2 regions of the Streptomyces sp. NPDC030183 genome follow, and region 1 is predicted to be linked to the other one. Evidence: riboswitches for the same ligand, from Rfam matches in the RefSeq annotation. Region 1 holds a riboswitch; the other holds the start of a gene.
What was found. Region 1 has a riboswitch for cyclic di-AMP ahead of ACZ4Z2_RS12225 (C40 family peptidase). Riboswitches for the same ligand answer to the same signal wherever they lie in the genome.
Positions count from the first base shown of each region.

Region 2: another riboswitch for cyclic di-AMP. It lies ahead of ACZ4Z2_RS06495 (M23 family metallopeptidase); the one in region 1 lies ahead of ACZ4Z2_RS12225 (C40 family peptidase).

Region 1 is NZ_JBVIBK010000008.1:174,153-189,470, forward strand. It holds gene ACZ4Z2_RS12180 (class II aldolase/adducin family protein) at 1-196, shown strand, start outside; partial or broken gene ACZ4Z2_RS12185 (DUF4429 domain-containing protein) at 239-962, opposite strand; gene ACZ4Z2_RS12190 (hypothetical protein) at 1,296-2,549, shown strand; gene ACZ4Z2_RS12195 (DoxX family protein) at 2,866-3,399, shown strand; gene ACZ4Z2_RS12200 (PspC domain-containing protein) at 4,000-5,589, opposite strand; gene ACZ4Z2_RS12205 (PspC domain-containing protein) at 5,756-7,045, shown strand; gene ACZ4Z2_RS12210 (LuxR C-terminal-related transcriptional regulator) at 7,042-7,944, shown strand; gene ACZ4Z2_RS12215 (C40 family peptidase) at 8,199-9,278, opposite strand; gene ACZ4Z2_RS12220 (hypothetical protein) at 9,761-10,114, shown strand; gene ACZ4Z2_RS12225 (C40 family peptidase) at 10,191-11,390, opposite strand; cyclic di-AMP (ydaO/yuaA leader) riboswitch at 11,400-11,574, opposite strand; gene pcrA (DNA helicase PcrA) at 11,848-14,346, shown strand; gene ACZ4Z2_RS12235 (M23 family metallopeptidase) at 14,450-15,318, opposite strand, start outside.
Region 2 is NZ_JBVIBK010000004.1:70,808-86,125, reverse strand. It holds gene ACZ4Z2_RS06550 (MFS transporter) at 1-751, shown strand, start outside; gene ACZ4Z2_RS06545 (D-arabinono-1,4-lactone oxidase) at 711-2,030, shown strand; gene sepH (septation protein SepH) at 2,433-3,452, shown strand; gene ACZ4Z2_RS06535 (sulfurtransferase) at 3,631-4,458, opposite strand; gene ACZ4Z2_RS06530 (VOC family protein) at 4,785-5,585, shown strand; gene ACZ4Z2_RS06525 (thymidine kinase) at 5,638-6,285, opposite strand; gene ACZ4Z2_RS06520 (alkaline phosphatase family protein) at 6,396-7,583, opposite strand; gene ACZ4Z2_RS06515 (DUF5998 family protein) at 7,583-8,170, opposite strand; gene ACZ4Z2_RS06510 (bifunctional acetate--CoA ligase family protein/GNAT family N-acetyltransferase) at 8,325-11,291, opposite strand; gene ACZ4Z2_RS06505 (HPr family phosphocarrier protein) at 11,475-11,756, shown strand; gene ACZ4Z2_RS06500 (GntR family transcriptional regulator) at 11,947-12,651, opposite strand; gene ACZ4Z2_RS06495 (M23 family metallopeptidase) at 12,840-13,625, opposite strand; cyclic di-AMP (ydaO/yuaA leader) riboswitch at 13,638-13,812, opposite strand; gene ACZ4Z2_RS06490 (M16 family metallopeptidase) at 14,024-15,318, opposite strand, start outside.

The sequences.
Region 1 (15,318 bases):
GGCGTGGTGGTTCCTGTCGATGGAACGCTCCGCGCAGGTCCAGCTCACCGCGAAGGCCGCGGGCCGCCCCCTCCTCGTCGACCACCGACTGGCCGTCGCGACACGCGAACAGGCGGGCGGTGACCTGGTGGCGTGGATCAACTACCAGCCCCTGTGGCAGGACATCAGCCGAAGCGAGCCGGACCTGCTGAGCTGACCCACCCTGGCCCACCCTGGCCCACCGGGGAGGTGGGGGCGGTCAGAAGTCGCGCAGCACCGCCACCTTCGTGGCCGCGAACTCCTCGTCCGTGAGCAAGTCCGCGACCGCGTCCGTCTCCACGTCGGCGGGGGCCACTCAGACCCCGTCGCGGTGCAGCTCGCCCAACTCGCGCAGCCGCCGCAGCAGCACGTCGTGATGGCCCGGGACGGGGGGCGGGACAGGGGCGACGGCTGCTGCCGTCTGCTGCGGGAGCTGTCCCGGGGCGGAGGCGGGGGCCGTCCTCTGCGGCGGGAGGGGTGCCGCGGCTTCGACCGCCCCGGCGCTGTCCGTGGGGCTGTCGGTCCTGGTCGACGGGTGGGGAAGGCGGCGTCACGGCCGCCGCCACCAGCGCCGTCAGCAGATCACGGCGCGCGCTGCCCCAGAGATCGAGCGCGTACGGGTCCTTCTCGGGCGGCAGCTCGGAGAACACTGTCTCGCGGGTCACGAACCGCAGGAACCCGTCCTCGTATCCGGAGTTCGGCAACCACTCCACCTGCGCCAGATCGCCGATGCCGATGATCCGAGGACCGGTCGCCCGCTTGACCCGCAGTCGGCCCCGCCTGCGCTCGGGCTCGTAGACGACCCCCGACACCGCTTCCAGCGGAACCGTGACCTCCCCGTACGTCTGCCGGAACAGCGCGACGGAACGGTGCAGCCCCGGCGTGATCCGGACCGTGCTCCCGTCGAAGGCCCAGGTCCCGTCCCGCTGGATGATCTCGGCCATAGGGAGATTCTCCCAGCCGGGTCAACAGGACGACCCGTACTTCACCCCGCGCTCTCCTTGCACCTGATGCCCCTGCCGGGCACGGGCCGCCCTCCGTACGGCACAATTCGCTGTCATCGCGAAGCACTTGTCCGGCCGCACGCCTGTGGTAGTGAGCGGATGTACGGACGGCGCCCCGCGACGGCGGTGACGGCTTCGATGACGGTTGACGGCGTCACGACGGTGACAGCTTCGATGACGGTGACGGCGAATGCCGAGGACAGCGGACGCAGAGGCGTGCGCGGCGCGGGGAAGGCGGGCTCGGGCGTGGCGGTGCAGGAGGCGAGAGGGGGCATGGGCTCGGGTGCCCATGAGGGCGGATGCACGTGCGGGGACTGCCCGCACGGCGCGCGCACGGGACACCGTCGCGCGGTCGCCGAGTTCCTGCTGAAACGCGAGGAGTTCGCCTCCGGGCAGGGCCTGCCCGCGGCGGTCGCCCACTCCGCGTCGGCCTCCCGCCAGTGGGTCTCCGACGAACTCACCCAGTCCGCCGCCGTCGTCGCCGAACGCGGCCGCGTCGAGGGCGAGGCATGGCTCGGCCGGCTCTGGCTGCGCACGGCGCTCGTCGTCTGGGCCGCCGTCGTGGCCCTGCTCCTCGTCCAGGCGCTCACCGCGATCGGCGCGGGCTGGACCGTCGCACGCACAGCCGGGCTCGTCGCCGCCCTGCTGGTCGCCGTGGCGCTCACCGGCGCCGGCTATCTGCACCGTGCGCGTGGCGGAGCCCTCGCCCCGGTCATCGGCGAGGACAACCGCCTCTCCACGTCCCGCGCGATCGCCGCCGGCTGGGTCCTCTTCGTCGTCTTCTGCGTCCTCGTCCTGGTCGGCCGTCTGGCCGGGGCCTCCGACCACCGTGAACGCGACGCCCTCATCGCCGGGTTCGAACTCGCCCGCGGCGCCGGCATCGTCACCGTCCTCGCCGTGGTCTGCGGCATCGCCGTCCTCGTACGCCGCGTCGTCGGCCTCCGTGTCCTCGGCCAACGCCTCCAGAAGGTCCGCGCCCACCGCCCCCGCGCCGCCGACCTCCTCACCGACGACTCCTGCCGGGGCAGCTTCACCGACATCCAGTACGTGACCATCTGCGCCGTCGCCCTGGTCTTCGCCGCGGTACGCCTGGCCCGCCGCCCCGACCAGCTCCCCGACCTCCCCTGGGGCCTCGCCCTCCTCGTCCTCGTCTCGGCTGCCACCTACGTCGCCGGCAAGTACGCCGAGGGCGGCCGCCCCGTCATCCTCTCCGTCGTCCGCGCCCGCGAGGCCGGCGACCTCGACGCCCCCATCCGCAACGGCGACGACATCGAGATCCGCGGTGCCGGCTTCGTCCCGCCCGGCGCCCAGACCGCCGACCGCCTCTCCCGCATGGTCGTCCGCATCGGTCCCGTCCACGTCCACGTCCCCCTCGTCCCGGTCACCGGCGGCTTCAGCAACCCCACCGACGCGGTCCTCACCGTGCCGGTCCCCGCCGACGTCGAACCCGGCAAGGTCGACGTCCAGGTCGTGACCGCGGCGGGCGTGGAGACCAACCGCTACACCATCGAGGTCTCAGCCGACTGAACGGTCACGGGCACGCGCGCTTCGGTGTCCGCCGGGCGCGCTCCGAAGCCACCGCCCGCTGGGTCGGCGGCGCCGAGGGCCTGCCTCTTGTGGCCTCCCCGCCCTGGACGCCACGACCGGGGTCGCTGGGGGCGTGTGTGGGAGGTGAGGGGGAGTGGCGTGAGGGGGGAGGGGCCTGGGCCGTGGGGCCGCCTCCCTCGGGACGAGATCACCCAAGCCGGAAAAACTGCTCCGCGTCCTTGAGCCTTCCCACCCCTCCGAACGTATCGTCTGTTGAGGGGTCAACGGCACGGCGGACAAGAGGCGGCGCAGACTGATGACTCACGGTACTCGCACGGACTCCCACACCCCCTACCTCGACGGCGGCCACGACTGGCGAGACGCGGCCACCCGCTACGCCCTCCTGCCCCTGCGCGTCTTCCTCGGCGTCACCTTCATCTACGCCGGCCTGGACAAACTCACCGACAGCGCGTTCATGGCCGAGTCCGGCTCCGGCTCGATCGGCGACATGATGAGCGCCGCCCGCGACGCCTCAGCCATCCCGGCGTTGATCGACATGGCCCTCAAGAACCCCGTCGGCTTCGGCTACGCCATCGCCATCGGTGAACTGGTCGTCGGCATCGGCACCCTCATCGGTCTCCTCGCCCGCCTGGCCGCCTTCGGAGGCGCCCTGATCTCCCTCAGCCTGTGGCTGACGGTCAGCTGGTCCTCCAGCCCGTACTACTACGGCAACGACCTCCCCTACCTCATGGCCTGGATCCCCCTGATCCTCGCCGGCGCCCCCATCCTCTCCGTCGACGCCGCCCTCCGCTCCCGCCGCACCAGGCACCGGGTCGCCAACTACCGCTGACCCTCGCACCGTCCTCGCGGCCGACTTACGGTCCTGATCTTTTGGACCTCCTGCACTCCTGCTCCGGCGCCACTTGCGGTCGCCGATAGCCGCCGTCCCCGTGGTGTCCCCCCAGGCATCGATCCGCACAGAGGCCCAGCGACGCGGCCCGTTCAGCGAGGACCCCCGGCCCGTTGTCGAGGGCCGCGACACGGCCTTGGCCTGCGCACCACGTGGGCGGCCGGGGCGGCGGTGACGGGCCAACGCCTTGATGATCCGCTCGCGCGGTGCCCCACCCTTGCCCCACCGCCCCCGTGCCGGCCGGGTCAGCCCAGTCCACCCTCACCCGGCGACTGCCTGTCTCCGGGTATCTGCCCCGTCGATCCCGCAGACCTCGCCGATCCCGATCCGGCCAGTCCTCCCCTTCCCGCCCGGCCGGACGCCCGATGGCCCCGTATCGAGTGGTGTATGGAGGCCACGGCGCCCGCGAGGCACAGGCCGCCGAAGGTGAGCGGTAGGACGACGAACCACGGTGTCTCCCACGCGCCGCCCGCATCACCGAGGTAGATCACGCCGGCGGCGGTCACGAAGAGTCCGCCGACCAGCTTCCCGGGCTGGAAATCATGCCGCAGCACGGGCCACCTCCGCCTGTCCCAGACCGACCTCCAGGTCGAGGGTGATCGTCCCGCCGCTCCCTGAGCCCTTGGCCGGTGACAGTGTCAGACGATCGCTCTTGTCCGGCGCCACATCCACGTCCTCCTTGCCTTCGCCCGGCAGCTGGATGTCACCGAAGCCCACCTGGACGTCGAGCCGTACTGTCACGTCCGACGGGACCACGACCTTCACCTTGCCCGCCCCCACTTCCACACTCGTGGACAACGTCTGGCCCTTCGCCAGGTCCACCCGCGTCAGATCCAATGTGCCCACCCCCGTCCCCAACTCGTACCTCGCTGCCACGTCCGCGGCCTTCCCGGGCGCCCACTCGGTGCGGGCCCAATTGGTGGTGATGTTCGACGGGAGCGCCGCCGCGCACGCCAGCAGCCCCGCGGTGACAAGGGCCAGGAAGACCGACCCGGCTCCCGTCCGGCCCAGGAAGGCGCTCACCGCCATGCCCAGGCCGAACACCACCAGCGCGCAGGCCAGCCCCGTCTGCACACTGGCCGCCAGCGTGTGGTCCCCCCACGTCGCGGTGGTGCCGAGACCACCGGCGAGCAACGCCAGCAGGAAGACCCAGCCGCCTATCCAGCGCGGCCCGGGCGGCTTCGGCGCGCCCATGGTGCGTATGTCCTGCCGGGAGGGAGCGCCCCGGGCGATGTTGACCGCCGCGGAGATGTCCCGCCCATGGGTCTCCCAAGGGCCCCACAGATAGCCCGTCCCGCCGACGTGGGTGCCGTCCTTGACTATCGGATCCCGCCACCACGACGGGTAGGAAGCCGCCACGGGGGGCGCCTGGGCCTCCGGCGGTGCGTCGGCGACGGCCTGGGCCGCCAACGGGTCGGGGTCGGGAGTGCCGCGCTGACGCGACCAGTACCCCGCCCCGGCCAGGAGGAGGGAGACGATCACGGAGAACGTCAGGACGGTGCTGTTGCCCAGCATCGTGAGGAACACGCCGCAGCCGACGAGCGCGAAGAGCACGGCTGCCAGAGCCTGACCGTCGACACGGCCCGTGAGCAGCTTCCTCACCTCGTTCTCCTCCTCGTCGTCGTACGGCACGAACAGCCAGGCGAAGCCGTAGAAGATGAGGCCGAGCCCGCCGGTCGCGGAGAGCACCGCGAGCACGATCCGGAAGATCACCGGGTCCATGTCGCACTGCCGCCCGAGGCCGGCGCAGACACCGCCCAACATCTTGTACTTCCGGTCGCGGCGGAACCCCTGAGGAGTGAGCGGGGCGCCGACGGCAGCGCCGGGAGCGGCCTGGTTCGTCGGACCGGCAGAGCCGCCGGGAGCGGCTTTGCCCTTCGGACCGGCAGAGCCGCCGGAAGCGGCTTGGCCCTTCGGACCACCTTCACCCGGGGCACCTGGACCACCTGGCCCGGCCGGGGCACCTGTCCCATCCTGGCCACCCCGGTCGTCCGTGCCCTCGTGCGCGCGCGGCTCCTCCTCCGCCGTGCCCGGTGGGGGCACGGCGTCCTGCGGCTCGTTGGTCGGCCGCTGGGAGTCGGGGCCCGAGCTGGGTCCCGACTCCGATGCCGCGTGCTGGTGATCCGTCATGCGTCCATCGTGACCGCCGTGCCGGTTCGACGGCAGTCGGGATGACCCTGGTCGAACCCTGATATCCGCCCGGGGATGTGTTCGATCATGGCCCGGCCGAAGATCAGGGGCGTCTCGGGGATCGACCCTGATGCCTCGATCGGCCGTGCGTGTGAACATCGATGGCATGCCGGAAGCCGCAGCACTGCCCATCGACACTCCGCGGCCCCCGCGCAAGCTCTACCGCAGCAGCGACGGTCGCTGGCTGGGCGGGGTGGCGCGAGGGCTCGCAGGGCATCTCGGGCTGCCTGTGACCTGGGTCCGGCTCGTGTTCGTCGGCCTGTTCACGGCAGACGGCCTGGGCGCGCTGGTGTACGCGGCGTTCTGGTTCTTCGTGCCACTCGGCGTCGGCGGGGTCGACAATCAGCGGCCGTCGGCCATCACCTCCGAGACGTCCCCCGACGGCCGCCGCAGACTCGTCGCCCGCCGGCCCGACCGGGGTCAGATCGTCGCCCTTCTCCTCATGGTCGTCGTGGCCATGGTGTTCGTCGGCAATGTGAATCTGGGTGACGGTGCCAGGGCGTATCTCTGGCCGACGGTGCTGGTCGCCGCGGGTGTGGCCCTCGTCTGGCGTCAGGCGGACAACGCGCGGCGCGCACGCTGGGCCGAGGTCGGCCGCCGTCGGCGCACCCTCACCCTGCTCCGCTCGGTGGCCGGAGTCCTGCTGGTCACCGCCGGCGTCTCCGGGATATTCGTCCTGCAAGGCTCCGCCGCCCACCTCGGCTCGGTGTTGCAGGCAGCGCTCGCGGTCCTCGTGGGGATAGCGCTGCTGGCGGGCCCCTACCTCGTCAGGATGACGCAGGACCTCTCCGAGGAGCGCCTGATGCGTATCCGCGCCCAGGAACGCGCGGAGGTCGCGGCCCATGTCCACGACTCGGTGCTGCACACCCTGACGCTGATACAGCGCAACGCGGACAACCCCAACGAGGTCCGCCGCCTGGCCCGCGCCCAGGAGCGGGACCTGCGCAACTGGCTCTACAAACCCGAGGGCACCGGCAAGGACGAGGACGACGAGCCCGACACCCTCGCCGAGGCCGTGCGGCGCAACGCGGCGGAGGTCGAGGACAAGCACGGAGTCCCCATAGAGGTGGTCGTCGTCGGCGACTGCCCCCTCGACGAGGGACTGACCGCGCAGATGCAGGCCGCGCGCGAGGCGATGGTGAACGCCGCCAAGTACGGTGGCGAGGGCGGCGCCGTACAGGTCTTCGCCGAGGTCGAGGGAAGGACGGTCTTCGTGTCCGTGCGTGACCGCGGTCCCGGCTTCGATCTCGACGCGATACCCGCCGACCGCATGGGCGTCAGAGAATCGATCATCGGCCGCATGGAGCGGAACGGCGGTACGGCACGGCTCCGCGCCGTACCGGGCGGCGGCACGGAGGTCGAGCTGGAGATGGAGAGGGCGGAGACGACGTCATGAGTGACGCGAACGGGCCGAACGACCTTGCCAGGCAGACCGGTTCGGGTACGGAACCGACCGCGGGCCGGGGAGGCGACGGGGTCGCGCAGGGCCCCGGACCCGCCGGTGGCGAACCCGGTACGGCCGCGGGCCAGGAGGAGTTCGGAGGCGCCGGTGTCTCCGACGCGTCCGCGCCCGGCGGCGGCTCCGTCGGTCCCGTGGCAGGGGGAGAGCCGGCGGCCGCGGCGTCCGGGCCCGGGCGGCATGTTCGGGTTGTACTCGTCGACGATCACCGTATGTTCCGTACGGGAGTGCAGGCCGAGATCGGGCAGACGGAGCGCACGGGGGTCGAGGTCGTCGGGGAGGCACCTGATGTCGACCAGGCGGTCTCGGTGATCACGAGCACCCGTCCCGAGGTGGTGCTCCTGGACGTCCACCTCCCCGGCGGCGGTGGAGTGGAAGTCCTGCGCCGCTGCTCGGCTTTGATGGCGGACACCGAGCGGCCGGTTCGCTTCCTCGCGCTGTCCGTGTCGGACGCGGCGGAGGACGTCATCGGGGTGATCCGGGGAGGCGCGCGGGGCTATGTCACCAAGACGATCACCGGCACCGATCTCGTCGACTCCATCTTCCGGGTCCAGGACGGGGACGCCGTGTTCTCCCCGCGGCTGGCCGGCTTCGTCCTCGACGCCTTCGCCTCCACCGACGCCCCGCCCGTCGACGAGGACCTCGACCGCCTCACCCAGCGTGAGCGTGAGGTGCTGCGTCTCATCGCCCGTGGCTACGCGTACAAGGAGATCGCCAAGCAGCTCTACATCTCGGTGAAGACGGTGGAGTCCCATGTCTCCGCGGTACTCCGCAAGTTGCAGCTCTCCAACCGGCATGAGCTGACGAGATGGGCGACGGCACGACGGCTGGTGTAGGGGCGGGCGACCCACCGGCAGGGCCGCTGCCCCAGCCGCGACCACGAACCGCCCCACCTCTCAGCACCGCTCCGCCACTGGCCACCGTGCCGCCGACGGCTCCTGCGGCTCCGACGGCCCGGCCACTCGGCGGTGCTACCCCGCGCGGTAGCACCGACCCGAACCTAGTCTGACCCGAACCCGGGGGTGCCCCGAGGCACCCCGCCCCAGCCCTCCCTCTCACCCAACTCCTCAGCTCAACCCTCCGTCCTCGCTCAAGCCACCCGCGTGGCGCCGGTGAACGGCATTTCGTCGAGGGGGGCCACGCGTACCGGGGCCGAGGGGTTCGGGGCGTGGATCATCTGGCCGTTGCCCACGTAGATGCCCACGTGACTGATGCCGGAGTAGAAGAAGACGAGGTCGCCGGGGAGCAGTTCGGAGCGGGAGACGCGGCGGCCGGTGCCGATCTGGGCGTACGTGGTGCGGGGGAGGGAGACGCCGGCGGAGCGGTAGGCGGCCTGGGTGAGGCCGGAACAGTCGAAGGCGTTGGGGCCGGTGGCCCCCCAGACGTAGGGGCTGCCGAGCTTGGAGTACGCGTAGGAAACGGCTGAGGCGGCGCGGGGGTTGGGGGCGTCGGAGGTGGAAGAGACCGGTGAGACCGGGCCGGTGACGGTGCGCGGGGACGAGAGGGAGGAGCGCGAGGCGTGGCCCGTACCGGAGCCGGGGGTGCCCAGGCGGGTGCGGTCCTCGGGGGCGAGGCGGTCGAGGAGGCGTCGTGCCTCGGTCAGCTTCGAGGTCACCGTCTTCTTGTGCTGCTTGACCTCCTGCTGCTTGGTCCTGAGGGTGCCCAGTTCGACCCGGGCGGCCCCGCGGAGCCGTTCGATCTCCAGCAACTGCTGCCGTACACCTGCCACATCGGCAGCCTGGCGGCTGCCGACGCGTTCGGCGAGGGCGGCGTTGTCGAGGTACTGGTCCGGATCACCGGAGAGGGTCAGCTGCCAGGACGGGTCGATGCCACCGCTCCGGTACTGCGCGGTGGCCAGTGACCCCAGTTGCTCGCGGGCGGAGTTGAGCCGATCGGTGCGGCGGGCTGCCTGGTCGCGCAGCTCCTCCAGGTTCTCCTGCGCCTTGTCGGCCTTCTCCTTGGCGCCGTTGTACTTGTCGGTGGCGACCTCCGCCTCCTCGTACAGCTTGTCCACCTTCGCCTTGATCTGCTCGGGCGTGAGGTGGGGTTCGGCGTACCCGGTACCGTCGAAACCGGTCGCGGTCGCCGCGCCCGCGAGGGCGAGGGTCGCGGCCGTGCGGACCGTCGGGCCGCCGAGCGAGCGCTGTCTGGGCTTGCGGTGCGCTGCCACGTGGGACTCCATGTCCTCTCGTACGACCGCCGTCCGTACGTCGGAGCGCACAGACCGCCTGGGGGAGCGGTTACGCATCCGGCGGCGGCCCGCACAGGGGGGAGCGGGACGCCGCCGGACTTTCTCGGCGGTGGTGTCCGACTGCCGCCCCTGGCCCGGGCGGCGGTGGGGAGCCGGTCACCTGAGGGAGGACGCTAAACCTCACTGTGTCGGCTCGGTAACGCGTTGTACGGAAGTGGCGTGCACCGACCGCGAGGTGACCGTATGTGACCGTGGCCGCGCCTCGACGCCGCCGCAATCACGCTGTGCAATGACCGATGCGTCGATTCCTGACCGGAGCTGGGTGAGGCGGTGCTATGGGGCGCATATATGCAAGATCATCCGGGCTCTGACGGCCGCCCCTGCACGCGCCGCGCCCCCGGGCGCCGAGGCACCCGCCCCCGGTGCCCGGCCGGTCGACGCCCCCTCAATAGGCTCCGCCCATGGACGTACTCATCCACCTCTTCGTCGGGCTCCACATCATCGGGATCGCCGCTCTCCTGGGCGGTTTCCTCACCCAGATGAAGGCCATGGGCCAGGGCACCGCCCGCTTCGTCCCCGCCATGCTGCACGGCGCGCTCACCATGCTGATCACCGGAGCGATCCTCGTCGGGCTCAACCAGGCCGACGACCAGCCCGTCAACAACATCAAGATCGGCATCAAGATGGCGCTGCTGATCGTGATCCTGGGGCTGGTGTACGTGAAGCGCGACGAGGAGAGCGTGGACAAGTCGCTGTTCGGACTGGTGGGCGCCCTCACCACGGCGAACATCTTCATCGCGGTGCTCTGGACCTGAGCCGACCCGCCTCCCGGCGAACCCGCCGCTCGGACCTGTCGCGCCTGTAGGACCTGTCGTGCCTGTCGCGCGACCGCTACGCCGGCCGAACCACGCTGTGGATCGAGGACTCGCCGTCGTAGAAGATCGACTCCTCGCGGACGTAGGTCCCCGGCTTCGGGGCGTGGATCATCATGCCGTTGCCGATGTAGAGGCCGACGTGGCCGATGTTGTCGTAGAAGAAGATCAGGTCGCCGGGGCGGGCCGCGGAGAGTGAGACGGTCGTGCCGGCGTTGACCTGGTCGTAGGTGGTGCGGGGGAGGTCGACGCCGGCGGCCTTCCAGGCGGCCTGGGTGAGGCCGGAGCAGTCGTAGGAGCCGGGGCCGGTGGCGCCCCAGACGTACGGCTTGCCGATCTGCGCGCGGGCGAAGGCGAGGGCCTTGGTGGCCTTCGAGGCGTACGTCGCGTCCTCGACCGTCGTCGTGGTCCCGGTGGAGGGGGGTGTGGAGGTCTCCTGAGGGGCCTCCTGGGTTTGCTGGGTCTCCTGGGGCGCCGCGGTCTCCTGGGCCGGCTCGGCCCGTGCGGCCGTCGCCGCCTGCTGCCGTGCCAGCTCCTCCGCCTTGCGGTCGGCTTCCTCCCGCTTGCGCTGCTGGAGGTCCGCGAGGCGGGCCTTCTCCTCCGCGGTGAGCTGGGAGAGCAGTTCGCGGGCCGCAGCGAGCTTCGCCTGGACCTTGGCCTTGCTGGACTTGAGGGCGTTCTGCGACTCGGTGAGCTGTTCGAGGCCGTCGGACGCCTCCTGGCGCCGCTTCGAGGTCTCCGCCTGCTGTGTGACGTACTCGTCGACGGCCTCCTGCTGGCGGTCCGTCAGCCGGTCCATCAACTGGTTCTGGGCGAAGTACTCCTGCGGGTCGTCCGCCAGGAGCAGGGCCGCCGTGTCGGGGGCGGCGGCCCCCGTGCGGTACTGGGCGGCGGCGTACGAACCCAGCTCCTCGCGCGCTTCGTTGAGCTTTTCCGTCCGCTTCGCGACGTCGTCGAGGAGGTTGTCGACCTGTTTCTTCTGTTTTGTCGTCTTCTCCTTGGCCGAGTTGTACTTCTCGGTCGCCGTCTCCGCCTGGCGGTAGAGGTCGCCTACCTTCTTCTCGACCTCCTCCAGGCTCGGCTTGTCGTCGGTGGAGGGGGCGGCGGTGGCCGTCTGGGAGAGAAGGGCCACGGAGGTGAGGGCGGCGGTGGCGAGAGCGGGGGTACGTATGCCCGCGCGCGTTCGGACGGCCGGACGCGGCTTGCGGTGCGGCGCCATGGTTCGGCGACTCCTTCCGTGGTCCGCCTACCGAGTTAGCTGTCGGGTTCGGGCGCAAGCTTTCGGAAGGTTTGCCCTACGGCCCTCGCCGCGTACGGCGGTCGGGCCGATTCACCCCATGAGATCGGTGGGTCCCCGGCTCCGGCTGCCGTGAGGGGCGTGCCGGACTCGGCGGAGGCCGTGCGGCCCGGCGACGTTCGCCGGTTGGGTCGTACGGCCTGACCCAAGACGCTAGCCAACTGGTGTGGTCCGTGTGAAGGTTGATGTTCGATATGCCCGATACGTTTTCGTGACCTTGGCCTCGCGGGCGCGATAGGTGCTACGTTCGATCGCTCACCGTGATGGGCTGGGTGCGACTGGTGGCCGGTGGTCCCGAGGGGCGGCCCGGAGCGTGCCCGGTACGGACTTCCCGGGGCGGCCCCTCGCTGTCAGTGGGGGCGCCTAGACTCGGAGAGCGATGAGCAGCCTCTTTGACGACAGCTTCCTGGCGGACCTCCAGGCCCCCCGCGGCCGCGGCGAGGAGCCCCCGCCGCCGCCCGAGGACGATCATGTGCCGGAGTCGATTCCGGACGATCTGTTCGGCGGGAAGTTCGACGTGCCGCCGGACCGGGACGCCTACTACCGCGACGGCGCCCCACGCCCCGCGATCGACGCGGCGGCGCTCCTGGACGGGCTGAACGAGAACCAGCGCGCGGCCGTCGTGCACGCCGGCAGCCCCCTGCTCATCGTGGCCGGCGCCGGCTCCGGCAAGACCCGGGTGCTCACCCACCGCATCGCCCACCTGCTGGGCGAGCGGAATGTCCACCCGGGCCAGATCCTCGCGATCACCTTCACCAACAAGGCCGCGGGCGAGATGAAGGAGCGCGTCGAACAGCTCGTGGGGCCCCGGGCCAACGCGATGTGGGTCATGACCTTCCACAGCGCCTGCGTCCGCATCCTGCGCCGCGAGAGCAAGAAGCTGGGCTTCACCTCCTCCTTCTCGATCTACGACGCAGCCGACAGCAAGCGTCTGATGGCCCTGGTCTGCCGTGATCTGGACCTCGACCCCAAGCGTTTCCCGCCCAAGTCCTTCAGCGCCAAGATCAGCAACCTGAAGAACGAGCTGATCGACGAGGAGGACTTCGCCGCCCAGGCCACCGACGGCTTCGAGAAGACCCTCGCCCAGGCCTACGCGCTCTACCAGTCCCGCCTCCGCGAGGCGAACGCGCTCGACTTCGACGACCTGATCATGACGACGGTCAATCTGCTCCGCGCCTTCCCGGATGTCGCCGAGCACTACCGCCGCCGGTTCCGCCATGTCCTCGTCGATGAGTACCAGGACACCAACCACGCCCAGTACGCCCTGGTCAGGGAACTGGTCGGCACCTCCGAGCACCCGGTCGACGTGCCCCCCGGCGAGTACGACATCCCGCCCGCCGAGCTGTGCGTCGTCGGTGACGCCGACCAGTCGATCTACGCCTTCCGCGGTGCGACGATCCGCAACATCCTCCAGTTCGAGGAGGACTACCCGAACGCGACGACGATCCTGCTCGAACAGAACTACCGCTCCACGCAGACGATCCTCTCCGCCGCCAACGCCGTCATCGAGCGCAACGAGTCCCGCCGCCCCAAGAACCTGTGGACCAACGCGGGCGCCGGCGCCCAGATCACCGGGTACGTCGCCGACACCGAGCACGACGAGGCCCAGTTCGTCGCCGACGAGATAGACCGCCTGACGGACGCGGGCGAGGCGAAGGCCGGGGACGTCGCCGTCTTCTACCGGACCAACGCCCAGTCCCGTGTGTTCGAAGAGGTCTTCATCCGCGTCGGCCTGCCCTACAAGGTCGTCGGCGGTGTCCGCTTCTACGAGCGCAAGGAGGTCCGGGACGTCCTGGCCTACCTGCGCGTCCTCGCCAACCCCGAGGACTCCGTCCCGCTGCGCCGCATCCTCAACGTCCCCAAGCGGGGCATCGGCGACCGCGCCGAGGCGATGATCGACGCCCTCTCGCAGCGGGAGAAGATCAGCTTCCCGCAGGCGCTGAAGCGCGTCGACGAGGCGTACGGCATGGCCGCCCGGTCGACGAACGCGGTCAAGCGGTTCAACACGCTCATGGAGGACCTGCGTACCGTCGTCGAGTCCGGCGCCGGCCCGGCGACCGTCCTGGAGGCGGTCCTCGAACGCACGGGCTATCTGGCCGAGTTGCAGGCATCCACCGACCCCCAGGACGAGACCCGTATCGAGAACCTCCAGGAACTCGCGGCCGTGGCCCTGGAGTTCGAGCAGGAGTCCGCCGCCGGGGAGGGCGAGGGCGCGACGTCCGCGGGTCTCGCCGAGTTCCTGGAGCGGGTCGCCCTGGTCGCCGACTCCGACCAGATCCCCGACGAGGACGAGGACGGCTCGGGCGTCATCACGCTCATGACCCTCCACACCGCCAAGGGCCTGGAGTTCCCCGTCGTCTTCCTGACCGGCATGGAGGACGGCGTCTTCCCGCACATGCGCGCCCTCGGCCAGACCAAGGAACTGGAGGAGGAGCGCCGCCTCGCCTACGTCGGCATCACCCGCGCGCGCGAACGGCTCTACCTCACCCGGTCGTCGATGCGCAGCGCCTGGGGCCAGCCGTCGTACAACCCGCCGTCCCGCTTCCTGGAGGAGATTCCGGCCACCTACCTGGAGTGGAAGCGCAAGGGCGGCTCCGCGCCGATGGCTTCCGGCCCGGTCGGCGGGATCGCGTCGTCGCTGTCGTCGTCGCGTTCCCGTTCCTCCGCCTCGGGCGCGTCCGGCTTCGCCACCCGCCGCACCAACGAGAAGCCGGTGGTCTCCCTCGCCGTCGGCGACCGTGTCACCCACGACCAGTTCGGCCTCGGCACCGTCGTCGCCGTCAAGGGCACGGGAGCCAACGGGGAGGCGACGATCGACTTCGGCGATGCCAAGCCGAAGCGGCTGCTGCTGCGGTACGCGCCGGTGGAGAAGCTGTAGCGACCCGTCGGAGGCTCGGCGACGAGCCTCCGCCTCCGGTGACATGACTCGGGCCCCTGCTCAGCAGGGGCCCGGTTGTCGTGTTGGTGCCGGTCGGCGACGGTTACGTCGGGTCCAGTCCGTGGCTGCGCAGCCACGGCAGGGGGTCTATGGCCGAGCCGCCCGCGGGGTGGACCTCGAAGTGCAGGTGCGGGCCGGTCGAGTTGCCCGAGTTGCCCGAGTAGGCGATGACATCTCCGGCCTTGACCGTCGCACCGGAGGCGACCTTGTACGTGGAGAGGTGGCAGTACCAGGTCTCCGTGCCGTCCTTGGCGGTCACGATGACCATGTTGCCGTAGGCCGGGTTCCACTGCGTGCGCACGGTGCCGTCGGTCGCGGCCATCACGGGCGTGCCGTACGAGACGGGGAAGTCGATACCGGTGTGCAGCGACATCCAGTTGACGCCGGACTGCCCGTAGTACGCGCTGAGCCCGTGCCGGGCGACCGGCAGTGCGAACTTCGGCCGCAGTCGTTCCTTGCGGGCCGCCTCGGCCGCCGCCTTCTTCTGCTCCAGCTCCTGCTGGGCCTTGAGGTCGATGCGCTCCTGTGTGCGGCTCGCCCGGTCGGCGAAGTCGTCGGCCTCGGCGGACAGGTTCTCCAGCTGGGTGTCGAGCTGGTTGTTGGCCGTGGACGGCTTGACGGCGGTGGCGTCCGACTTGGTCGCCGCCGTCGTCTCCGTCTCGCCACCGCCGACGCCCACGGAGGCCGCCGCGATGCCCGCGACACCCATCACGCACGCCGACGGGACGGCCACGGTCAGCAGGGCGGAACGTTTGGCCGGAGCGCGGCGACGTGAGCGCGAGGCCGCGCGAGCGGCCGCCCGGCCCGGGCCGGCGCTCGCGGTGGCGGTCGGGGTGACCTCCTCCTGGTCGTCGAGGAGCGCGGCACCGCCGGGCTCGAACTCACCGTCTTCGGACGGGGCTTGGTCCTGGT
Region 2 (15,318 bases), on a different contig from region 1:
GACGGCGTGGTTCCCGGAGGCCGGGCCGCTGCTCGCCGCCTGCTTCCTCGCGGTCGGCGTGTTCTGGCTGACCGCCCAGCGGGCCACCGAACCGGTCCCGCATCCGGGCGAGCAGCGGGGGCGCGGCCGTTCCGCGCTGCGCTCGCCGGGACTGCAGGTGCTGGTGGCCACGTTCGTGGCGACCGGGGCGATCTTCGGGGCGGTCGACGTGGTCACCGTGGCCTTCGCCGAGGAGCAGGGGCACAAGGCCGCCGCGAGCCTCGTCCTGGCCGTCTACGCGGCCGGATCCTGCCTCGCCGGCATCGTGTTCGGGCTGCTGCGGTTCTCCGGGGCGGCCGAGCTTCGCTGGCTGCTGGGCGTCTGCGGCATGGCCGTGAGTATGATCCCCCTCCTACTGGTCGGAAACTTGCCGTTTCTGGCCGTGGCGCTCTTCGTCGCGGGACTGTCCATCGCACCCACGATGATCACGACGATGTCCCTGATCGAAGAGCACGTACCACGCGCGCAACTGACCGAGGGCATGACCTGGGTGAGCACCGGACTCGCGGTCGGCGTCGCGCTCGGCTCCTCCGTGTCCGGCTGGGTGATCGACGCAGCCGGGGCCGACGCCGGGTACGGGGTTCCGGCGGTGTCCGGTGCCGTCGCGGTCGCGGTCGGTTTCCTCGGGTACCGCCGGCTGCGCAGGCCGGCACCGGAGCGGGGAGGGCCCCATGAGCACCACAGTGATCGGCAAGAGCGGCACGTGGCGTAACTGGGCGGGGAACGTGACCGCCCGGCCGGTACGGGAGGTCACCCCTGCCACCGTGGAGGAGCTCGCCGCGGAGGTGCGCCGGGCCGCCGAGGACGACCTCCGGGTGAAGGCCGTCGGCACCGGGCACTCCTTCACGGCCGCCGCCGCGACCGACGGCGTAGTGATCCGGCCTCAACTGTTGACCGGCATACGCAAGATGGACCGCGACGCCATGACCGTCACCGTGGGCGCCGGCACCCCGCTCAAGAGACTCAATGTGGCGCTCGCGCGCGAGGGACTGTCGCTCACGAACATGGGCGACATCATGGAGCAGACGGTCTCCGGCGCCACCAGCACCGGAACTCACGGCACGGGGCGTGAGTCGGCCTCGATCGCCGCCCAGATCAGAGGACTTGAGCTGGTCACCGCGGACGGCTCGATCCTCACCTGCTCCCCCACCGAGAACGCGGACGTCTTCGCCGCCGCCCGCGTCGGCATCGGCGCCCTCGGCATCGTCACCGCGATCACCTTCGCCGTCGAGCCGATCTTCCTGCTCACGGCCCGCGAGGAGCCGATGCCGTTCGAGAAGGTGCTGGCCGAGTTCGACGAACTGCACGCCGAGAACGAGCACTTCGAGTTCTACTGGTTCCCGCACACCGGCAACACCAACACCAAGCGCAACAACCGCAGCGCCGGCCCGGAGAAGCCCGTCCCCCAGCTGAACAGCTGGTTCGAGGACGAGTTCCTCTCCAACGGGGTCTTCCAGGTGGCCAACCTGGTGGGCCAGGCGGTGCCGGCCACCATCCCGACGATCGCCCGGATCTCCAGCCGCGCCCTGTCCGCGCGGACGTACACCGACATCCCCTACAAGGTCTTCACCTCTCCGCGCCGCGTGCGGTTCGTGGAGATGGAATACGCCGTTCCGCGTGAGGCCGTGGTGGACACCCTGCGTGAACTCAAGGCGATGATCGACCGCTCCCACCTGCGCGTCAGCTTCCCCGTCGAGGTCCGCACCGCCCCGGCCGACGACATCACCCTCTCCACCGCCTCCGGCCGCGACAGCGCCTACATCGCCGTCCACATGTTCCGGGGCACGCCCTACCAGGCGTACTTCACGGCCGCCGAGCGGATCTTCACGGCGCACGAGGGTCGTCCGCACTGGGGCAAGGTGCACACACGGGACACGGACTACTTCGCCAAGGTCTACCCCCGCTTCGGCGAGTTCACCGCGCTGCGCGACCGGCTCGACCCCGAACGGCGTTTCCAGAACGACTACTTGCGTCGCGTCCTGGGGGCGTAGCCGGACGACCCGCCCGGTGATCATGTGACGACCTCCCCCTACCCGGCGTGACGAAAGGGCCCGCTCCAGCGGCCGATTGCCATCTCTCGGCAGAAGTCGCGCGGCGTGCCGATCCACGCAAGTGGCCCGAATGGAGTACTGTTGCGAGCCCTGGGTCCGGACTCCCGCCAGGGTGTCCGGGGCCTTCGAGGACCGCCGGGAGGGGGATCGTTGCACAGGGTGATGAGGTTCGTCACTTAGCGTTGCGAATAGGTAACCGTGCCATAACGGCGGCCTCGGGCCCACGCCCGACACGCCGGGCAACTCGGCAAGGTTGTGGCAGGCTGCACCCGGGCAGGCCACACTCGACTAGCGGAAGCAGCGACGCACGTGACGTCGGCAGGCACCACCCGGGAGGTCCCCATGCCCGAACTGCGTGTCGTGGCCGTCTCCAATGACGGCACACGGCTGGTGCTGAAGGCTGCCGATTCCACGGAGTACACGCTTCCGATCGACGAGCGCCTGCGTGCCGCCGTACGCGGCGACCGTCCCCGTCTCGGTCAGATCGAGATCGAGGTCGAGAGCCATCTCCGCCCCCGTGACATCCAGGCGCGTATACGCGCGGGTGCCACGGCCGAGGAGGTCGCGCAGCTCGCCGGCATCCCTGTCGACCGGGTCCGCCGGTTCGAGGGTCCCGTCCTGGCCGAGCGCGCCTTCATGGCCGAGCGGGCACGCAAGACCCCGGTCCGCCGCCCGGGCGAGAACGCCGCGGGACCGCAGCTCGGCGAGGCCGTCCAGGAACGGCTGTTGATCCGCGGCGCCGAGAAGGACACCGTCCAGTGGGACTCGTGGCGCCGCGACGACGGCACCTGGGAGGTCCTGCTGGTGTACCGGGTCGCGGGCGAACCGCACTCGGCGAGCTGGACGTACGACCCGCCCCGGCGGCTGGTCCAGGCCGTCGACGACGAGGCGCGCTCCCTGATCGGCGAGTCCGACGATCTGGGGGCGCCCGAACCCAGCTTCCCGTTCGTGCCGAGGATCGCCCGGCTGCCCCGCGACCGTCAGGCGGAACGTCCCGTCCTGCCGGCCGTGACACCCGAGTCGGACGAGGAGGGCGTGAGCGAGCGGGACTCGCTCACGAGCATCCTGGAGGCCGTCCCCAGCTACCGGGGCGACTTGGTGGTGCCCGAACTGCCCGCCGCAGAACCGCAGGAGGAGTCCGTCGAGGAGGTGGACGAGGAGTCCGCTGCCCCGGCGGCCTCGGCCGGTTCCGCCTACGCGGACGTCCTCATGCCGCCGCGGTCGGTCAACGGCCACCGTGACCGGCTCATCGGCGCCACCGACCGGCAGGCCGAGGCGGACGGCGTACGGCCGGGTCGTCGCGCGGCGGTGCCCAGCTGGGACGAGATCGTGTTCGGCACGCGCCGCAAGAAACAGGAGTAGCGGGAACAGCTCGGTGGGGGGTCGGCGGCTACGAGCAGGAACGGTCGTGCAAGCCGATCCGTTTCCGTTTTCCTCTGCCTCCGGGGTTCTTCCTCCGTGGGTGGGGGTCGGTCTTTCATACGTGCGAGGGGCCCGTGTCGTTCAGACACGGGCCCCTCGGCGTGCTGTCAGCGGTGGATCACTGGGGGTCCGGCCCGGTGGCGACGGGGCGGCTGCCGTCCCGGGACCACTCCGACCACGAGCCGACGTACAGGGCGGCCGGGATGCCCGCCACGGCCAGGGCGAGCACCTGGTGGGCGCCGGAGACTCCGGAGCCGCAGTAGACGCCGACCTCCGTGTCGCCGGTCGCGCCGAGTGCCTTGAAACGGTCGGCGAGTTCGGCAGCCGAACGGAAGTGGCCGGACGCGTCCACGTTCTCGGTGGTGGGTGCGGACACGGCGCCCGGGATGTGGCCGCCGACCGGGTCGATGGGCTCCACGTCGCCGCGGTAGCGCTCGGCGGCCCGCGCGTCGAGGAGCAGACCCCGGCGGGCCAGCGCGGCGGCGCCGTCCGCGTCGAGCAGCGGAAGGGCGCCCGGGGCGGGGGCGAAGGTTCCCGGCTCGGGGTCGGGGAGTTCGACGGTCAGAGGGCCCTCCCACGCCGCGAGACCGCCGTCGAGGACACGCACGGAGGGGTGGCCCGCCCAGCGGAGCAGCCACCACGCGCGCGCGGCGGCCCAGTTGAGACCGCCGTCGTAGACGACGACCGCGCGGTCGGCGGACACCCCGGCCGCCCGCATCGCCGCGCCGAAGGTCTCCGGGTTCGGCAGCGGATGACGGCCGCCCGCGCCCGCCGGGCCGGCGAGTTCGGAGTCCAGGTCGACGAAGACGGCGCCCGGGAGGTGCGCCTTGTCGTACTCGGGCCGCAGGTTCGGGCCGCCCAGCTGCCAGCGGACGTCCAGCAGGACCGGCGGGCGGGGTCCGGCCAGCTCTTCCACGAGCTCGGATGCGGTGATGATGGCGTTCATGGCCCCATCCTCGCGCACGGGGTGGCCCCTTCGCCCGGGTCCGGCTACTCTGCCCGCCGGACGGTTCCGGTCACCGCACGTACGGGATCGGACACATGCCGTGCGAGGGGCGATCGCCACGCGTCAGCCCCGCGGAGAGCGGCGCCTCACCCTCGACCGCGCCTCGTTCGCGTACGTACGTGCGCCAGGGCGCGGCGGTGCGGCGCGGGCGCGCGGCAGCACCGGTGGTGCGAGCATCGGCACGGGGCGTGATCGCGGGTGGACGCGGTACACGTGTACGGAGGGGCGGACGGACGCGGCCGCGAGGGGCCGAGAAGAGAGTGACGATGACCGACGCACGGGAGTCGACCGGCCCGAACGACGGGGTGTACCCCCAGGGCACGCCCTGCTGGGTGAGCCTGATGGTGCACGGAATGGCCGCGACCCAGGAGTTCTACGCGGCACTGTTCGGCTGGGAGTTCCAGCCCGGTCCGCAGCAGCTCGGCCCGTATGTGCGGGCCCTGCTCGACGGGCGCGAGGTGGCGGGGATCGGGCAGCTGCCGCCGGACCGGCACCTGCCGATCGCGTGGACGCCGTACTTCGCCTCGGACGACGTGGATCTGACGGCCGCGACCGTGCGGCACTGCGGTGGGACCGTCGGGGTCGGGCCGCTGGACGCCGGGGAGGCGGGCCGCCTCGCGATCGCCTCCGACCCCACGGGCGCCGTCTTCGGTATCTGGCAGGCGGCGCGGCACCTCGGTACGGACCTCACCGGTGTGGCGGGCACCCCCGCCTGGGACGAGCTCCTCACGTACGACACCGAGAGCGTCGCCAAGTTCTACGAGGTGGCCTTCGGCTACGAGGAGAGACCCCTGGCCTCCCCCGACCCCGACACCGACCACGTCACCCTCCACATCGGCGGCCGCCCCGTCGCCGGCATCCACGGCGTCGGCACCGCCCTCCCCCGTGACCGGGGCCCGCACTGGCTGACGTACTTCGAGGCCGCCGACACCGACGAGGCGACCCGGCTGGTCCTCGACCTCGGGGGCCATGTCCTCACCTCGCCCCATGACACCGCCCAGGGCCGGGCGGCCACCGTGACGGACCCGGAGGGCGCCGTGTTCGCGCTGGTCCACATGGAGCGCTGAGGGCGGGCATCCTGGAGCGCCGAGGACCGGCCCCGCCCCGGGAGGCGGCGGTTCAGGCCGTCTCGACCGGGAGGACGTCCGGGGCGAGGGCTCCCGCGTGGGCCGTCGCGGCGGTCATACGACGGCGGTGGTGACGGCGGCAGAGCACCTCGTAGCCGATGTCGTCGGGCTGGTTGACGTCTCCGACGACGACCTGGGCGCCCTCGACGACCATGTGGCCGCGTATCGTGCGGGCGTTGTGGGTGGCGCGGGCGCCGCACCAGCAGAGGGCCTCGACCTGGAGGACCTCGACGCGGTCGGCCAGCTCGACCAGGCGCTGGGAGCCGGGGAAGAGCTTGGAGCGGAAGTCGGTGGTGATGCCGAAGGCGTACACGTCGAGGCCCAGGTCGTCCACGACGCGGGCGAGTTGGTCGATCTGCTCGGGGGCGAGGAACTGGGCCTCGTCGGCGATGACGTAGTCCGCGCGGCGCCCCTGGGAGAGGTGGTCGACGAGGTACGCGTAGAGGTCCTGGCCGTCCTCGACCTCGACGGCGTCGGTGACCAGGCCGAGGCGGGAGGAGAGCTTGCCCTGGCCCGCCCGGTCGTCCCGGGTGAAGATCATGCCCTGGAGACCCCGTGCCGAGCGGTTGTGCTCTATCTGGAGGGCCAGCGTCGACTTCCCGCAGTCCATGGTTCCGGAGAAGAACACCAGCTCGGACATGGTGAGATGAGCACCTTTCGGCAAGGACGGCGGCGGAGCGGTCGGGGTGCGGCACGGTGGCGCGGCGGGGTGGGGCCGCACGGTGGTGCCGCGGGGCGGGCGGCGGGACGTCAGGAGCGTACTTCGAGGAGCGGGACCAGTTGTTCCGCCGGGGTCATCGAACCGTGGTTGCCGACCATCGCCGACTCCTTGGGCTCCCGCTCGGAGGCGATGATCAGGACGTCGTCGCGGGCGGCCGCCACCACGTCACCGATCCGGCCGTACACCCTTTCGTCCACCGTCGGCCCGAACCAGCCCGCTTCGATCGCCTCGTCCCGCGAGGCGACCCAGAACTGCTCGCCGAGCACCTCGCGCCAGCAGGTCAGGACGTCCGCCTCGGCGCCCCGCACCGCGTACACATGGCGGGCGCGGCCCTCACCGCCCAGCAGGGCGACGCCGGCGCGCAGTTCCCAGTCCTCGTCGAAGTCGATGCGGTGCTGCTCGTCGAAGGGGATGTCGATCATGCCGTGGTCGGCGGTGACGTAGAGGGCGCTGCGCGGGGGGAGTTGCTCCGCCAGTCGCTGGACGAGCCGGTCGACGTGCATGAGCTGGCCGCGCCAGGTGTCCGAGTCGAGGCCGAAGCGGTGCCCAGCGCCGTCGACCTCGGAGTAGTACGTGTAGACCAGCGCACGGTCACCGGCGGCCAGTTGGGCGGCGGCCAGGTCCATGCGGTCCTCGCCGGACAGGCGGCCGTGGAAGGTGCCGCCGCTCAGCGCGACCTTGGTCAGGGGCGTGTGCTCGAAGGCGGGGGACGAGACCTGCGCGGTGTGCACACCGGCCTCGTGGGCGAGCTGGAAGACCGTCGGGTACGGCTGCCACACGTGCGGTGCCGTCCAGGGCTGCCAGCGGAGCTGGTTCATCAGCTCCTGGGTCTCGGGGTCGCGGACCGTGTAGCCGGGGAGCCCGTGCGCGCCCGGCGGCAGTCCGGTGCCCACGGAGGCCAGCGAGGTCGCCGTGGTGGCCGGGTAGCCGGCGGTGATGGGGCGGCCGGTGCCGCCGCGCGAGGACGCCAGCAGGGAGGTCATGAACGGCGCCTCGTCGGGGTGCGCCCGCAGCTGCTCCCATCCGAGCCCGTCGATCAGGAAGACACAGGCGCGGTCGGTCGGCGCCAGTTCCCGTATCGCGGCGGTCGTACCGGGGACGTCCATGCCCGCCGCGAGGGTGGGCAGGAGGTCGGCGAGCGAGCCGGCGCCGTATTCGGGGACGGGCGCGGAGCCGACGGCGAGGGGTTCCGGGTGGTCCCAGGTGGGCAGTGCCATCAGCGGGCGAGGTCCGCGGTCGCCTCGGAGAGGGACTGCGCGAAGGCGAGGGCCTGGCGTACGGTCTCCGGGCCGTCCCCGGCCTCGCTGACGCGCAGGCTGAGGTCGTCCGCCGTCGAGTTGCCCGTGTAGCCGTGGTCGGCCTCGCAGTTGGGGTCGCCGCAGGCGGCGGGCTCCAGGTCGATACGGGAGACGGCGCCCCAGCCGATGGTCAGGACGACCTCGCGCGGCAGGGTGCCCGGCGTGTAGGACTCGGGATTGGCGACGACCCGGCTGACCACGACCGACGAGATCCGGCCGAGCTTCACCGACTCGGTGGACGTCGTGGCGTAGGGCGTCGGCGACGTGCTGTCGGCGGCCTGCTCGTCGGTGTGGCTGACGATGAAGCGGTTGGCGGTGAGGACGAGCACCGTCACATGGCGGCGCACCTCGTTCGCGTCGAATGTCGTCTCCTGGTGGACCAGGTACGACTTGATGGCCTCGCCGCCGACGGCGGCCTCCACCGCCTCGGCCACGAGAGCCGGGTAGTAGCCGCTGCGCTCGATCGCCGCACGCAGCCCCTGGGTCGTCGTACTGGTCTTGGCCATGACGTCCATCCTAGTCCGTGGGCAAGGGCGGTCCGGTTCAGTCAAGGGCATCCGGGGGCGTTCGAACAGCAGGCCGTCACGTCGGCGCTTTCCGCGACGTGGAAGGCTCCCGATTACCTGCCGGTAGCGTCAGAACGGCCGCCGGTCGTCGCCGTCAGTAGACCGGGAGCGTTCTCGGGCCGAGGTCGTCGCGGGCGGGTGGGCGGGCGAGCCGTACGGTGGCGCCCAGGACGCTGAGCCCGTGCGGGGCCACGACGACCGGCTCCAGGGAGACGGCCACGACCTCGGGGTGGTCGTCCACCAGCCGGGAAACCCGCAGCAGCAGTTCTTCGAGGGCGTCGGTGTCGACCGGTGCCGAGCCCCGCCAGCCGAAGAGGAGGGGTGCCGTCCTGATCGACCGGACCAGTGAGGCCGCGTCCCGCTCGGTGGCCGGGATCAGCCGGTGCGCCATGTCCCCGAGGAGCTGCGACGCGGGCCCGGCGAGACCGAAGGAGAGCACTGCTCCGGCCGCCGGGTCGACGACCGTCCGTACGATCGTGTCGACGCCGCGCGGAGCCATGGCCTGGACGACCGGGCGCAGTTCCTCCGGCCCGCCGAACAGCTCCGTCAACTCCGCGTACGCCCGCCGCAGTTGTTCCTCGTCCGCAAGATCGAGCCGTACGCCGCCCAGGTCGGCCCGGTGCCGGAGGTGCGGGGCGGTCGTCTTGAGCGCGACGGGGTAGCCGATCGCCCCGGCCGCCGCCACCGCCTCGTCGGGGGTGGGCGCGGGCCGCGCCTCCCGGACCCGGATGCCGTACGCCGCGAGCAGGGCTCCGGTCTCCCGCGCGCCGAGGGTGTGCCCCTCACCTCGCGCGAGCAGTTCGTCGATCTGCCGCGCGGCGCCCTTCTCGTCGATGTCCTCGTATTCGGGCACCTTGCCGGGCTCCGCCGCCTCGCGCCGCCACTGCGCGTACTTCACGGCTTCGGCGAGAGCCCGGACGGCCCGCTCGGCGGCGGGGTAGGCCGGGATGAGCCGGGAGCCGGCGGCAGGGGCGGGCTCGGCGCCGGCCGAATCGCGCGGGGCGGGCGCGGTGGCGGCGGGCGTGGTTCCGGCGGGCGCGGTGGCGGGAGGGCGGGCGCCGGTGGAGAGGGGTGCCGCCTGCGCGCCCGTCGCCCCGGTGGACGAGTCCGCGGGTCGCCTCGCTTCCCCCTGGTCAGGGGCGGCCGAGGGCTCGGGGGCACCGCTCGCGGCGGCGGGCGCCCTGTCGCCGGCCTGGGGTGCGGTGCTCGCCGCGGCCGACAGGGCCTCGGCGAGGCCGCCCAGCTCGACGTGCACGACGAGCACCGGCTTCGAGGGGTTCGCCTCGGCCGCGGAGCGCAACGCCTCGGCGAGGGCCGCGTCGTCGGGGGACGTCTCCCCCAGTGCCGGTATGGCCGTCACGACGACCGCGTCGCACGCGTCGTCCGCCAGGGCGCCGGACAGCCCCCGGTGGAAGTCGTCCGCCGAGGCGGCGGTCGTCAGATCGATCGGCGGCAGCGGACGGAGCCCCTCCGCGAGGCAGGCGTCATAGGTGAGCAGCCCCAGCGACTCCGAGTTCCCGAGGATCGCCACCCGGGGCCCCGCCGGGAGCGGCTGCCGGGCCAGCAGCAGCCCGGCGTCCACCAGCTCCGTGATCGTGTCGACGCGGATCACCCCCGCCTGCCGCAGCACCGCGGACACGGTGGCGTGCGGCAGGCGCGTGGCGCGCACCGCGTGGCCCTGGGGTGCCGCCCCGTGGCGCGCTCCCTGGACGACGACGAGCGGTTTGACCGCGGCGGTCCGCCGGGCGAGACGGGTGAACTTGCGGGGGTTGCCGATGGACTCCAGGTACATCAGCACGACGTCCGTGTCGGGGTCCTCGTACCAGTACTGGATGACGTCGTTGCCGGAGACGTCCGCGCGGTTGCCGGACGACACGAACGTGGAGACGCCCGTCACGCCGGTCACCCCTCCCCCGCGGCGGTGCAGCCGGGAGAGCAGCGCGATGCCGATGGCGCCGGACTGGGCGAACAGGCCGATGCGTCCGGAGCGCGGCATCTCGGGGGCGAGCGAGGCGTTGAGCCGTACGTCGGGGGCGGTGTTGATGACGCCGAACGCGTTCGGCCCGATGATGCGCATGCCGTACGCGCGGGCCTGGCGGACGAGTTCACGCTGGCGGTCGTGTCCCTCGGGGCCGCTCTCGGCGTACCCGGCGGAGACCACCACCAGGCCCTGCACACCGTGTTCACCGCACTCGGCGACGACCTCGGGGACCTGAGCGGCGGGGACGGCCACGACGGCGAGGTCGACGGGACCCTCGATGTCACGGACGGAGGGGTACGCCGGGACCCCGTCCAGCTCCTTCTCCCGGAGAGCCTTGTTCACCGCGTAGAGCCGGCCCGCGAAGCCCGCGTCCCGGAGGTTGGCGAGCACACTGCGGCCCACTCCGCCCGGTGTGCGCCCGGCGCCGATGACGGCGACCGAGCCGGGGGCGAGGAGCCGCTGCACCGACCTGGCCTCGGCGCGCTGCTCCCGCGCGCGCTGCACGGCGAGGGAGCGGTCGGTGGGTTCCAGGCCGAACTCCAGGCGTACGACGCCGTCCTCGAAGCTGCGCTTCTGCTGGTACCCCGCGTCGGTGAACACCTTGATCATCTTGGTGTTGGCGGGCAGCACCTCGGCGGCGAAGCGCCGGATGCCGCGTTCGCGGGCGACGGCGGCGATGTGTTCGAGGAGGGCGGAGGCGACGCCGCGGCCCTGGTGGGCGTCCTGGACGAGGAAGGCGACCTCGGCCTCGTCGGCGGGGGCGGAGGCGGGCATCCCGTCGGCGCCGATGCGGTCATAGCGTACGGTGGCGATGAACTCGCCGCCGACGGTGGCGGCGAGACCCACCCGATCCACGAAGTCGTGGTGCGTGAAGCGGTGGACGTCCTTGGCGGACAGGCGAGGGTACGGCGCGAAGAAGCGGTAGTACTTCGACTCGTCGGAGACCTGCTCGTAGAAGCTGACCAGACGCTCGGCGTCATCAACGGTGATGGGCCGGATGCGTGCGGTGCCGCCGTCGCGCAGCACCACGTCGGCCTCCCAGTGGGCGGGGTACTCATGCCGGTCCGACGAGGTCTGCATGGGCCCCAGAGTACGGCTCGCGTCCGACAACGGCGCGGGGCAGTCTGGGGAGACACAACAGCCGGTGCGCGGTCAGGCCGTGGGCCCGCGCCGGTGACGCTTCACGTATGTGGGAAACTGGTCTAGACAACCCGGTCTAGACCTCTTCGAGGTACCCGAGACACACCTGAAGGGCAGCATCACATGGCTGAGCGCCGCGTCAACGTCGGCTGGGCCGAGGGCCTCCACGCCCGCCCCGCTTCCATCTTCGTCCGGGCCGCCACGGCCTCCGGTATCCCCGTGACGATCGCCAAGGCCGGCGGCAACCCCGTCAACGCCGCTTCCATGCTGGCGGTCCTGGGTCTGGGCGCCCAGGGCGGCGAGGAGATCGTCCTCGCCTCCGACGCCGAGGGCGCGGACGCCGCGCTCGACCGTCTGGCGAAGCTCGTCGCCGAGGGGCTCGAAGAGCTTCCTGAGACGGTCTGACCCACGCGACAAGGGCCTGAAAGGCCCCGCGCGGCAGCACTGAAGGGCTCGTCCGGTTCATCGGGCGAGCCCTTCGCATTTCCTTGGGCAGCGGCGTGGATAAATAGGTCTGCGACGTCGGAAATCCGTCCGCGGGCAGCAGAAATAACGCCCCTCGAAATTCACGCCCTCTTTGTATACGGCTCTCGTGTTAATGCCGCAGACTCGGCATGTTTACGGGGTGTTGCGAAGTCCTCACACGGTCCGGTCGCTCCGCCGGGGCGGGCTGGCCGGGAAAGCGCAGCCGGTGCGCCGAGGTCGCGCGCTCGGTGTGCAGCGCGGTGATCGTCCGCGCGCGCTCACCGTCGCCGCGGGCCACGGCGTCCACGATGGCGCCGTGCTCGGCCCAGGACTCCACGGGGTTGGCCGGCGCCTCGACCGCGTACATCCAGGCGATCTTGTGCCGCAGCTGGGCGAGCGTCGAGGTCAGGGCGGGGCTCCCGGACGCCTGGGCCAGCGTCTCGTGGAACCAGCCGCCCAGGGAGCGCAGATCCTCGCTGCTGCCCCGCCTGGCCCGCTCCTGGCCCAGTCTGACCAGGCCGCGCAGGACCTTCAGATGCGCCTCCGTGCGGCGCTGGGCGGCACGGGAGGCCCCGAGGGGCTCCAGCAGCATGCGCATCTCCAGCAGGTCGGCGGCCTCCTGCTCGGTCGGCTCGGCGACGCACGCGCCCGCGTGCCGGCGGGTCACCACGAAGCCCTCGGCCTCCAGCGTGCGCAGCGCCTCGCGCACGGGGACGCGGCTGACGCCGTACCGGCGGGCGAGCAGTTCCTCGGTGAGGCGGCTGCCGCGCTCGTAGACGCCCGCGACGATGTCATCACGAATCGCCGTGCATACCGAGTGCGCCGGAATACGCATGACCGACCTCCGCCTTAATCCCCGTGAAACGTCATTGATTGACGTGTGTTCAGGTGACTCTATTGCAGCGGGCCGGAATTTCCGATGGCGGGCCGGAATCCATGGATATTTTTTGGACAGCGCGTACCACGCAACAAGGAAAGCCCCGGCTCGGTGAGCCGGGGCCTCCTGAAGCGGTGAAGCTTTCGTCAGACGTTGACGCCGTGCGAGCGCAGGTACGCGACGGGGTCGATGTCCGAGCCGTACTCGGCCGACGTGCGGGCCTCGAAGTGCAGGTGCGGGCCGGTGACGTTGCCGGTCGCGCCGGACAGGCCGATCTGCTGGCCGGGGGTGACCGTCTGCCCGACGGAGACGCCGATGGACGACAGGTGGCCGTACTGGGTGTACGTGCCGTCGTTCATCTTGATCACGACGTTGTTGCCGTACGCGCCGCCCCAGCCGGCCTCGACGACGGTGCCGGCGCCCACCGCGTGGACGGGCGTGCCGGAGGCGGCGTGGAAGTCGACGCCGGTGTGGCTGCCGGAGGACCAGACGGCACCGCCGGACTTGTAGCCGGTGGAGATGTAGGAGCCCGCGATGGGAGAGACGTAGGAGTTGAGACGCTCACGCTCGGCCGCGCGGGCGGCGCGCGCCTTGATCTCCTCGCGCTCCTTGGCGGCGGCGCGCTCCTGCTCGGCCTTCGCGGCGGCGGCCTTGCGGGCCTCCTCCTGCGCCTTCTGCTTGACGGCGGCCACCTCGGCGGCCTGCTGCTGGGCGGCGGCCTGCGCGTCGACCTGCTCGGCGACCGTGTCACCGAGGACGATGACCTGGTTCAGCCCCGTCTGCTCGGGCGCGGGCTCCGCGGCGAGCGCCGGGACGGCGACGGTGCCGACGACACCGGTGGTGGTGAGAGCGGCGACGCCCACGGTCCTCGTGGTCGTGCGCTTCACGCGGCCGGGACGGCGGTGCTTCCCGGGAGCGCGGGTGAACGCCATGGAGTGGCTGGTCCTTTCCTTCCCTCTCGCCTACCGGGTTAGCTGACGGGTTCGGAGCAGGAAGGTCTCCTACGGACACCCCTCGTTTCGCGAAGCTCGCGAAGGGCACCCGATTCACCCCAGGGACTGCGGTTGGGTCCCCGGCTCCCCTGGCTCGCGCCATACGGGGACTCGGCGATGACTGTCCGGTGCCGCGGGTGCGGCGAACTGCTGACGAACAGCCGGACCGACGCTAAGCGGGCCGCCTCCGAAATAACAAACGCATCACGGGTTTTGAGGCATACGCCACAGGTCAGACGGGCAACCTCTCCCATCAATGCGAGCAATACGGGCAAACAGGGGCCCCGGTGACACTTCCGTCACCGGGGCCCCTCGGTGCGCACGCGCGCGTGCCGGTCCTACTCGGCGGGTACGACGGTGACTTCACCGATGCCGAGGGCCCTGACCGGCTCCTCGATCTGGGCGGCGTCCCCGACGAGCACGGTCACCAGACGGTCCACCGGGAAGGCGCTCACGACGGCCGCGGTGGCCTCGACCGTGCCGGTGGCGGCGAGCTGGCGGTACAGCGTCGACTGGTAGTCGTCCGGCAGGTGCTGCTCGACCTGGTCGGCCAGCGTGCTCGCCACGGCCGCCGCCGTCTCGAACTTGAGGGGGGCGACCCCGACGAGGTTCTGCACGGCGACGTCCCGCTCGGCGTCCGTCAGACCCTCGGCGGCGAGGGTGCGCAGCACCGTCCACAGGTCGTCGAGCGCCGGCCCGGTGTTCGGCGTGTCCACGGAACCGCTGATGGCGAGCATCGAGACACCGGAGCCGTCGGGCGCGGAGCGCAGCACCTGGCCGAACGCCCGCACGCCGTAGGTGTAGCCCTTCTCCTCGCGCAGCACGCGGTCCAGACGGGAGGTGAGGGTGCCGCCGAGGCAGTAGGTGCCGAGCACCTGGGCCGGCCACACCCGGTCGTGCCGGTCGACGCCCACACGGCCGATGAGCAGCTGCGTCTGGACGGCGCCGGGGCGGTCGACGATGACGACGCGCCCGGTGTCGTCGGCGCTCACCGCCGGCATGGGGCGGGGCTTGGCCGGGGAACCCGTCCAGGCGCCCAGGGTGTCGCCGAGCAGTGCGTCGAGGTCGACGCCGGTGAGGTCGCCGACGATCACGGCGGTCGCCGTGGCGGGGCGGACGTGCCGCTCGTAGAAGGCGCGTACGGCCGCGGAGTCGATGCCCGCGACGGTCTCCTCGGTGCCCTGGCGGGGGCGGGACATGCGGGAGTCCGCCGGGAACAGCTGCTTGGAGAGCTCCTTCGCGGCCCGACGGCCCGGGTTGGCGGTCTCGTGCGGGATCTCGTCGAGCCGGTTGGCCACGAGCCGCTCGACCTCGCTGTCCGCGAACGCGGGGGCTCGCAGGGCGTCGGCGAGCAGGCCGAGCGCCTTGCCCAGCCGCGACACGGGCACTTCGAGGGAGAGGCGGACGCCGGGGTGGTCGGCGTGCGAGTCGAGGGTGGCGCCGCAGCGCTCGAGCTCGGCGGCGAACTCCTCGGCGGAGTGCTTGTCGGTGCCCTCGGAGAAGGCCCTCGTCATGATCGTGGCGACGCCGTCCAGACCGGCGGGCTCGGCGTCCAGGGGGGCGTCGAGGAGGACCTCGACGGCGACGACCTGCTGGCCGGGGCGGTGGCAGCGGAGCACCGTCAGGCCGTTGT